DNA from 2 places in the Cupriavidus sp. KB_39 genome. Region 1 is predicted to be linked to the other one. Evidence: riboswitches for the same ligand, from Rfam matches in the RefSeq annotation. Region 1 holds a riboswitch; the other holds the start of a gene.
What was found. Region 1 has a riboswitch for glycine ahead of gcvT (glycine cleavage system aminomethyltransferase GcvT). Riboswitches for the same ligand answer to the same signal wherever they lie in the genome.
Positions count from the first base shown of each region.

Region 2: it holds a riboswitch for glycine, as region 1 does, so the genes downstream of both, AB4Z27_RS17865 (D-amino acid dehydrogenase) here and gcvT (glycine cleavage system aminomethyltransferase GcvT) in region 1, are expected to answer to the same signal.

Region 1 is NZ_JBFREV010000021.1:52,102-56,509, reverse strand. It holds gene gcvP (aminomethyl-transferring glycine dehydrogenase) at 1-640, opposite strand, end outside; gene gcvH (glycine cleavage system protein GcvH) at 742-1,122, opposite strand; gene gcvT (glycine cleavage system aminomethyltransferase GcvT) at 1,226-2,353, opposite strand; glycine riboswitch at 2,446-2,568, opposite strand; glycine riboswitch at 2,590-2,677, opposite strand; gene AB4Z27_RS17035 (glycine zipper 2TM domain-containing protein) at 2,797-3,018, opposite strand; gene AB4Z27_RS17030 (UvrD-helicase domain-containing protein) at 3,272-4,408, shown strand, end outside.
Region 2 is NZ_JBFREV010000023.1:34,088-38,495, reverse strand. It holds gene AB4Z27_RS17885 (DUF6630 family protein) at 1-483, shown strand, start outside; gene AB4Z27_RS17880 (LysR family transcriptional regulator) at 505-1,515, opposite strand; gene AB4Z27_RS17875 (PepSY domain-containing protein) at 1,735-2,001, shown strand; gene AB4Z27_RS17870 (cytochrome b/b6 domain-containing protein) at 2,004-2,555, shown strand; glycine riboswitch at 2,631-2,729, shown strand; gene AB4Z27_RS17865 (D-amino acid dehydrogenase) at 2,893-4,194, shown strand; tRNA gene AB4Z27_RS17860 (tRNA-Leu) at 4,297-4,383, opposite strand.

The DNA of each region.
Region 1 (4,408 bases):
CCTTGACCTCGATGCCCAGCGGCAGCGCGCGCGTGCGTACCACTTCCAGCGTCTGCGGCAGCACGTCGTCCGCCACGTAGAACGTGTTCGAGGCGTGCTTGTTCACGCGCTGGAGCAGCGTCATCGCCTCGGCGGCAGCGGTGCCTTCGTCCAGCATCGACGCATTGGCGATGTCCAGCCCGGTCAGGTCCGTGACCATCTGCTGGAAGTTCAGCATCGCCTCCAGGCGGCCCTGCGAGATCTCGGGCTGGTACGGCGTGTAGGCCGTGTACCAGGCCGGATTCTCGAAGATATTGCGAAGGATGACGCCCGGCGTGAGCGTGTTGTAGTAACCCTGCCCGATGAAGCTCTTGAGCACGCGGTTCTGGTTCGCCAGCCCGCGCAGCTTGGCCAGCGCGGCTTCCTCGGTCAGCGGCTCGGTGAATTCGCCGAGCGGCATGCCGTCGCGGCGGCGGATGGCGGCGGGCACCACGGCGTCGATCAGCGCGGCGCGCGTCTCGTAGCCGAGCACCTTGAGCATGTGTTGCTGTTCGGCGGCATCCGGGCCGATATGACGGGCGGCGAAGGCGTCGCGCGCCTCCAGTTCGGCCAGCGTGGGCCGGCTACCTTGGGCGGCGTTCATGGGAAGAGGGGCGTTCATGGCAAGTGTCTCGTGGGGCGGGGCGGCAGGTGGTCAGCCTGGCCGCCGCGCGGGCATCTCGGGCGCCGTCTCCTGGCTCGGGAGACGGCTGGTGCAGCGCGTCAGGCGCCGACGCTGGCCTTGTAGGCGTCGACGTTCATCAGGCCGTTCACATCGTCGCCATTGGCCGGCTTCAGCTTGAACAGCCACGCGTCGAAGGCGTTGGCGTTGACGGATTCCGGCGCGGCGCTGGCGGCCTCGTTCACGGCGATGACTTCGCCGGCCACCGGGGCGTAGATGTCGGAAGCGGCCTTCACGGACTCCACCACGGCCAGCGCGTCGCCGGCGCCGACCGACTTGCCCACTTCGGGCAGTTCCAGGAAGACGATGTCGCCCAGCGCGTCCTGCGCGTGGTCGGTAATGCCGATCGTCAGCGTGCCGTCGGCTTCAACGCGCACCCATTCGTGCGATTCGGTGTACTTCAGGTCAGCAGGGAAATTCATGACGGATTCTCCGGGAATGCAGTGTTTGTCTTGTTTCGGTTCGCCTGCCGGGGCCAGCCGGGCAGGCGTGATGGCGACCGTTGGTGTCAGCCGGGCGGATGCCTCAGCTCACGAGTGCCTTGCCATTGCGCACAAACGGCAGTTTAACCACAGTCGCGGTCAGTTTGCGGTCACGAATCTCGACCTGGACCTCGGTGCCGGGCACAACGCCCTGCGGCAGCCGGGCAAAGGCAATGGATTGGGAGAGGGACGGGCTGAAGGTGCCGCTCGTGATCTCGCCGTCGCCGGCGGGGGTGATCACCTTCTGGTGCGCACGCAGCACACCGCCCTTGTCGCGCAGGATCAGGCCGGCAAATGTCTTATGTTGTCCGGCTGCCAGCAGCGCCGACTTGCCGATGAAATCGCGCTCGCTCTGCAGGTCGACGGTCCAGGCCAGGCCGGCGTCGAGCGGCGAGGTGTGGATGTCCATGTCCTGGCCGTACAGGTTCATGCCGGCTTCCAGGCGCAGCGTGTCACGCGCGCCCAGTCCGGCCGGGCGCACGCCTACGGACTGCAGCTTTTCCCAGATGCCGGCCACGTTCTCGGCCTCCACCACCAGCTCGAAGCCGTCCTCGCCGGTGTAGCCGGTGCGGGCCACCATCAGCTCGCCGACCATCGGGTCCCGCACCACCACRGCGTTGAACGGCTTGAGTGCGTCGGCCGGCTGGGTCGACGGGAAGGCCTCATGCACCTTGGCGCGCGCGTTCGGGCCCTGCACGGCGATGATCGCCAGCTTGCCCACGCCGGCCGGCGCCACGTCGCCCCGGCGCGGGGTGATCGTCACGCCGCTGCCGGTGGCCGCGTTGCGGGCCGTGATCCATTCGATGTCGCCCAGCGCCGTGCTGGCGTTCACCACCAGGCGGAAGCGGTCTTCGGCGAAGAAATAGACGATCAGGTCGTCGATGACGCCGCCCTTTTCGTCGAGCATGCACGCGTAGAGGGCCTTGCCCGGGGTCTGGAGCTTGTCGACATTGTTGGCCAGCAGGCCGCGCAGGAAGGCGCGCGTGTTGGGGCCGGACAGGTCCACCACGCACATGTGCGAGACATCGAACATGCCGGCATCGCCGCGCACCGCGTTGTGTTCCTCGATCTGGGAGCCGTAGTTGACCGGCATGTCCCAGCCGCCGAAATCGACCATGCGGGCACCGAGCGAGCGGTGGATGGCGTTAAGGGGCGTGGCCTGGAGCGTCATGGGAAATCCTCTGGAGCGAATACGGCAGCGAAAACGAAAAAAGGGTCATCCGCCGTGGGGATCGATGGCAATGCCACCAATCCGCCGCGGCGGATGACCCCTCTGTCCTCGATACCTGAGAGATTACGATGCAGCTTGCCGCATCGCGCGCCCCTTCGGTGGACACGCTCGCCATGCGTTGGCACGGGCGGGTGTCGCTCTCCAGAGTGCGGCATGCATCGTGTGCATGTTGCATGCCGATCCGACCGGTCCGTGGTGCCTGAGAGTTTTCGGGTGATACCCCTTCGGCGGCGCAATGGCTGCGCGCTCTCCCGGTTGGATGCGCGTGAATGTACGGGACGGGTTGACCTTTGTCAACGCGGCGCCGACGCCACCTTGCTAGGCGCCGGGGAGGGGGCTGGCTGTAATTCCTGCCGCCTGAGGTAAGGACTACCCGCGCCGGATCAACGATCCTTCGTGACGACGTTACCCACCACGCCACCCACCGCCGCGCCACCCACCGTGCCGAGCGCGCTGCCGTTGGTCAGCGCAGCGCCGCCGAGCGCGCCAACGCCCGCGCCAATGGCGGTGTTGCGGGTCTTGGGGCTCATGTCCGCGCAGCCGCCAAAGGCCGCCAGCGTGACACCGATCAGCGTGATTTTCGCCAGGGTTCGCATTGTTTTCATGATCGCCTCCGAATYTGCCGAATTTGTCATCAGGACGGCGTCGCCGCCGGTCCCGCATYACCGTATGAGGCAATCTCCATGCCCCSGYTGTCCCCTCGGACGTCACTTTTACGAAGTGTTACCGCGATGAAACACTGGTAGCACTCGCGTCCTTGATGTCCGTCATCAGGCACCGGCGCAGGCCACCCTGCGTGTTAACATCGACGCCTTTCGCGCGCCCGCCAAGCGTGCGCCATCCGGCACCCGCCCACCTATGACCCACGGACTCAACGCCGCCCAATCCGAAGCCGTTCGCTATCTGGACGGGCCCTGCCTCGTCCTCGCGGGCGCCGGGTCCGGCAAGACGCGCGTCATCACGCAAAAGATCGCCCACCTGATCGAGGACAAGGGCTTCGAGCCGCGTCACATCGCCGCCGTCACCTTCACGAACAAGGCGGCGAAAGAGATGCAGGAGCGCATCGGCAAGCTGATGGAGGGCAAGACCACGCGCGAGGGCAAGCGGATTCCGCTCAAGCAGCTCACCGTCTGTACCTTCCACTCGCTCGGCGTGCAGATTTTGCGGATGGAGGCGGAGCACGTCGGCCTGAAGCCGCAGTTCTCGATCATGGATTCGGACGACTGCTTCGGACTGGTGCAGGAGCAGCTCGCCACCACGGACAAGAAGCTGATCCGTAGCGTGCAGGGCACGATCTCGCTGTGGAAGAACGGCATGATCGATCCGGAGACCGCGCTGGCCCAGGCCGCCAATGCCGACGAGCACCAGGCCGCCATGGTCTACCGCAATTACGTGGCCACGCTGCACGCCTACCAGGCGGTGGATTTCGACGACCTGATCCGCCTGCCCGCCGAGCTGTTCGCGCGCGACGAGGCCGTGCGCCTGAAATGGCAGAACCGCCTGCGCTACTTCCTCGTCGACGAATACCAGGACACCAACGCCTGCCAGTACGCGCTGCTCAAGCTGCTGGCCGGCGGCTCGCACCTGCGCGCGCCGGCGTTCACGGCCGTGGGCGACGACGACCAGGCCATCTACGGCTGGCGCGGCGCCACGCTGGACAACCTGCGCGGCCTGCAGACCGATTTCCCGGACCTCAAGGTCGTCAAGCTCGAACAGAACTACCGCTCGACGGTGCGCATCCTGGAGGCGGCCAACGCGGTCATCGCCAACAATCCCAAGCTGTTCGACAAGAAGCTGTGGTCGGAGCACGGCATGGGCGACCCCATCGCCATCCATCCGATGAACGACGAGGAGCACGAGGCCGAGTCCGTGGTGTTCCGCCTGTCCGCCCACAAGTTCGAGCGCCGCGCGCAGTTCCGCGACTACGCCATCCTGTATCGCGGTAACCATCAGGCGCGGCTGTTCGAGCAGATCCTGCGGCGCGAGCGGATTCCG
Region 2 (4,408 bases), on a different contig from region 1:
GCGCAAGACGCCATCAGCCGGCTATTCGCGCTGATTAACCTCGGCGACAGCGCCCAGACCAGCCGGCAGTTTTCGCTGTTCGAGGAAGCGCTGGAAGACGCCGAGGAAGACGAGATCGATGCCGCCGGCCTGCTGTGGCAGGTCAAGGACATCATCGATTGGGAATCCGGCTTTTATGTCGACTGGAAAGACGCCGAGTCCTTTATCGGCTGCCTGAACCAGCTTTGCGAGCGGATCGACCTCGAGGTGGACTGGGGCACCGAGGACACCGAGGACGAAGACTTCCTGGAGGGCACGAGCGTGCCCGAGCTGATGGAGATCGTCGCCACGCAGCTACGCATGGCCGGCTACACGCTCTGGAACTGGGATACCGGCGGCGACGCCTACGGCGGCTGGATCACGCGCAGCGAAGACGACGAAGAGATACTCGAGATCGCCGACACGCTCGGCTTCGACATCCGTCCCGGCGACCAGCCCTACTGACCGACCGGCTCGCCTGGAAACTCAGTCGAGCCCGATCACCACCGCGCCGCCGTCACCGTCCGGGGTATCGGCGATGTCGGCGCTGTCCGATCCATCCGTGCCCCCCAGCGCCTTGGCGCGCGGTGCCGGGCGCCGGGTCTCCGGCACGCCCAGCGTTTCCTCGAGCACAGTGAGGAAGGCCCGCACGCTCGGCGGCATCAGCTTGCGCGCGGGCATCAGCACGTACACCTTCAGCGGCGACGACGTATAGCCGGGCAGCACGCGCACCAGTTGGCCGTGCACCAGATGCTCGTGCACGAAGCGGGGCGACATGCGCGCCACGCCCAGCCCATCCAGCGCGGCCTTGAGCCGGACTTCAGCGTTATGCGTGGAGATGCGCGGCGAGACGTCCATGGCGAAGGTTTCCACCCCATCGCGCAGGAATTCCCATTGCACATCGTCGAGGTTGCCGAGCGTCGGCCAGCCCTTCAGGTCCTGCGGCGCGCGCGGCAGGCCGTGCTCGCGGATCAGCGCGGGCGCCGCATAGAACGCACGCTCGATCAGCACCACGCGCTTGCTCGCGAACGAGCTGTCGTGGAGGTTGGTGTCGGTCATGACGAAGGCGAGGTCATAGCCGTGGCGAATCAGGTCGGGCTGGTCCCAGCTCATGTCCAGTTCCACATGCAGCGACGGGTGCAGCTTAAGTAACCTGGAGAGCGAGGCGGACAGGTGCTGCGAACCCACCTCGTAAGGCGTGGCGATGCGCAGCGTGCCGCTGACCTCGGCACTCACCGAGGCGGCCTCGGCGCTGATCTCGCGCAACTCGCCAAACAGGGGCGCCACGCGGTCATAGAGCTGCTGGCCGCGCTGGGTCACGCGCACGCGCCGCGTGGTCCGCTCGAACAGGCGCACACCAAGCTGGGTTTCCAGCCGGGCAACCGCCGCGCTGGCCGATGACTTGGGCACTTCCGCCAGTTCGGCGCCCTGCGTGAAGCCGCCCCCTTCCACCACGCGGCAGAAGATTTCCCAGTCTTTCCAGTCGATCGATTTCATGCAGACACCTTCGTCACCCACGCCSTGTGGGCGAGGCGGAATTGTCCCACAGCCCGGACAATCCCGCTGCCGACGTTCACGCCGATAGCCGCCGCGCCGGGCGGCGCGCACGGCATTTGATGCAGGTCATCGTGCGGGAAAACATTGATTGGGAATTGTTCTTGTTACCGCGTACGATTCCGGCATCCGCCCCGGATGGGGCTTCTTGCGGGAGCTGCAATGCTGAAAGTGGCCGTACTTCTCATCGCCGGTGCGTTTTCCACGGGGGCCTTCGCGGGCGCCAAGTGCGACAAGCATCCGAAGTCCGAATGGATGCCCGAGGCCGACGCCAAGGCCAAGATCGCGGCCCAGGGCTACAACATCAAGAAGTTCAAGGTGGACGGCAACTGCTACGAGATCTATGGCACCACCAAGGACGGCAAGAAGGCCGAGATCTACTTCGACACGAAGACGCTCGACATCGTGAAGTCCGAGATCGAGAAGTAAGCATGTCGGTGCCGGCCGGCCAGCTGCGCAATACCACCACGCTCCGCGTCTGGGACGTGGTGGTGCGGCTCACGCACTGGAGCGTGGCGGCCATCGTCTGCTACGACCTCATCGACGATTCCGGCGACCAGATGCACCGCGTGCTGGGCTACGTGGCCGCCGGACTTGTGCTGTTTCGCATTCTCTGGGGCTTCATCGGCAGCGAACACGCGCGCTTCCGCGCCTGGCTGCCGCGCCCCGCCGGCGTGCTGGCCCATGCCCGGGCCATGGCCCGGCGCCGCACGCCGCGCTTCATCAGCCACACCCCGCTCGGCGCGGTGATGATGCTGGCGATGTGGACCCTGATCCTGCTGCTCGCCGTTACCGGCTGGCTCTCCCGCCTCGACGCGTTCTGGGGCGAGGACTGGCCCATCGACATCCATCGCTGGCTCTCCAACACGCTGCTCGGGCTGGTGGTGGTGCACGCGCTGGTGGCCATCGTTACCAGCGTGGCCGGCAAGGAAAACCTGGTCGGGGCGATGATCACCGGCCGCAAGCCGCGCGACCTCGACTAACCTGGGGTTGCCGCGCCGGCGCCGCCCGTGGCATAGTAGCCRCGTCATACCGCWTCACCCGCCATACCCGTTTTACCCGCGTTATCGGGAGAGACTGTGCCTGCCGCCCGGCAGGCCGGCGCCGAAGGAGCAACCGCCCCGGAAACTCTCAGGCCAAAGGACCGGTAACGCCATTGCACTCTGAAGAACCCCGGCTCGCGTCAGCCGACGGTACCGAAGGAGCAAGCGATGCGCCCGCGCGCATCGTGAATCTCTCAGGTCAAGGACAGAGGGGGCGTGCGTCGCGCATGGTGCGCCACGTACCCCCCATCCACGACGTCCTGGAAGACCTGACAACATGAAGACAATCGCTGTCATCGGCGGTGGCATCACCGGCGTGACGACCGCTTACGCCCTCGCCAAACGTGGTTTCGCGGTCACACTGCTCGAGCGCCATCGCTACGCCGCCATGGAAACCTCGTTCGCCAATGGCGGCCAGCTCTCCGCGTCGAACGCCGAGGTCTGGACCCACCGCTCCACGCTGGTCAAGGGCATCAAGTGGATGCTCCGCAACGACGCGCCGCTGCTCGTGAACCCCCGCCCCACCTGGCACAAGCTGAGCTGGTTCGCCGCGTTCATCGCCGCCATGCCGCACTACCGGGCCAACACGATCGAGACCGCCCGCCTGGCCATCGCCGCCCGCGCGCACCTGTTCGGCTGGGCCGAGGCGGAAGGCATCGACTTCGATCTCAAGCGGCAGGGCATCCTCCATATCTACCGGGACAAGGCCGGCTTCGACCATGCCGGCGAGGTCTCCASGCTGRTGGCCGAYGGCGGCCTGCCGCGCCGCGCGGTCACYCCCGAGGAAATGCGTGCGATCGAGCCGACGCTGGCCGGCCAGTACTACGGCGGCTACTACACCGAGAGCGACGCCACCGGCGACATCCACAAGTTCACCTCCGGCCTGGCCGCGGCGGCCCAGCGGCTGGGCGTGGTCACGCGCTACAGCCAGGACGTGCAGTCGGTCAACTCGGACGGCCGCACGGCCACCATCACCGTCCGCGACGGTAATCAGACAAGTTCGACAACCTTCGACGCCGTAGTGGTCTGCGCCGGCGTGGCCAGCCGGCAGTTCGCCACGCAACTGGGRGACCGCGTGAACATCTACCCGGTGAAGGGCTATTCGATCACGGTGAACTTGCCCGACGCCGCCAGCCAGGCTGCGGCGCCCACGGTCAGCCTGCTCGACGACGAGACCAAGCTCGTGACCAGCCGGCTCGGCGTGGACCGTTTCCGCGTGGCCGGCACGGCCGAGTTCAACGGCATCGACCGCGACATCCGCGCGGACCGCATCCGGCCCCTGATCGACTGGGTCAACACCTGCTTCCCCGGCGTGAGCACGCGCAGCGTGGTGCCGTGGGCAGGGCTGCGGCCGATGATGCCGAACATGATGCCGCGCGTGGGGCGCGGACGGCAGGCCAACGTGTTCTACAACACGGGCCACGGGCATCTGGGGTGGACGTTGTCGGCGGTGACGGCCGAGATGGTGGGCGATGTCATCCGGCWGGCGGCGGTACCGCGTGCTTTCTCCCCTCTCCCGCTTGCGGGAGAGGGGTTGGGGGAGAGGGCCGGCGTGACCGGACGCGATATCGCTGCCTGAACCGCCAGCCCTCTCCCCCGCCCCTCTCCCTGAGGGAGAGGGGCGYCAACCATCGCGCCAACGAAAAAGGCCCCGCTTGCGCGGGGCCTTTTTCTTCAATCTTGGTGCCCAGGAGAGGACTCGAACCTCCACAGTGTTGCCACCGCTAGGACCTGAACCTAGTGCGTCTACCAATTCCGCCACCTGGGCAAGGTGAGCGGCGCATTCTACAGGA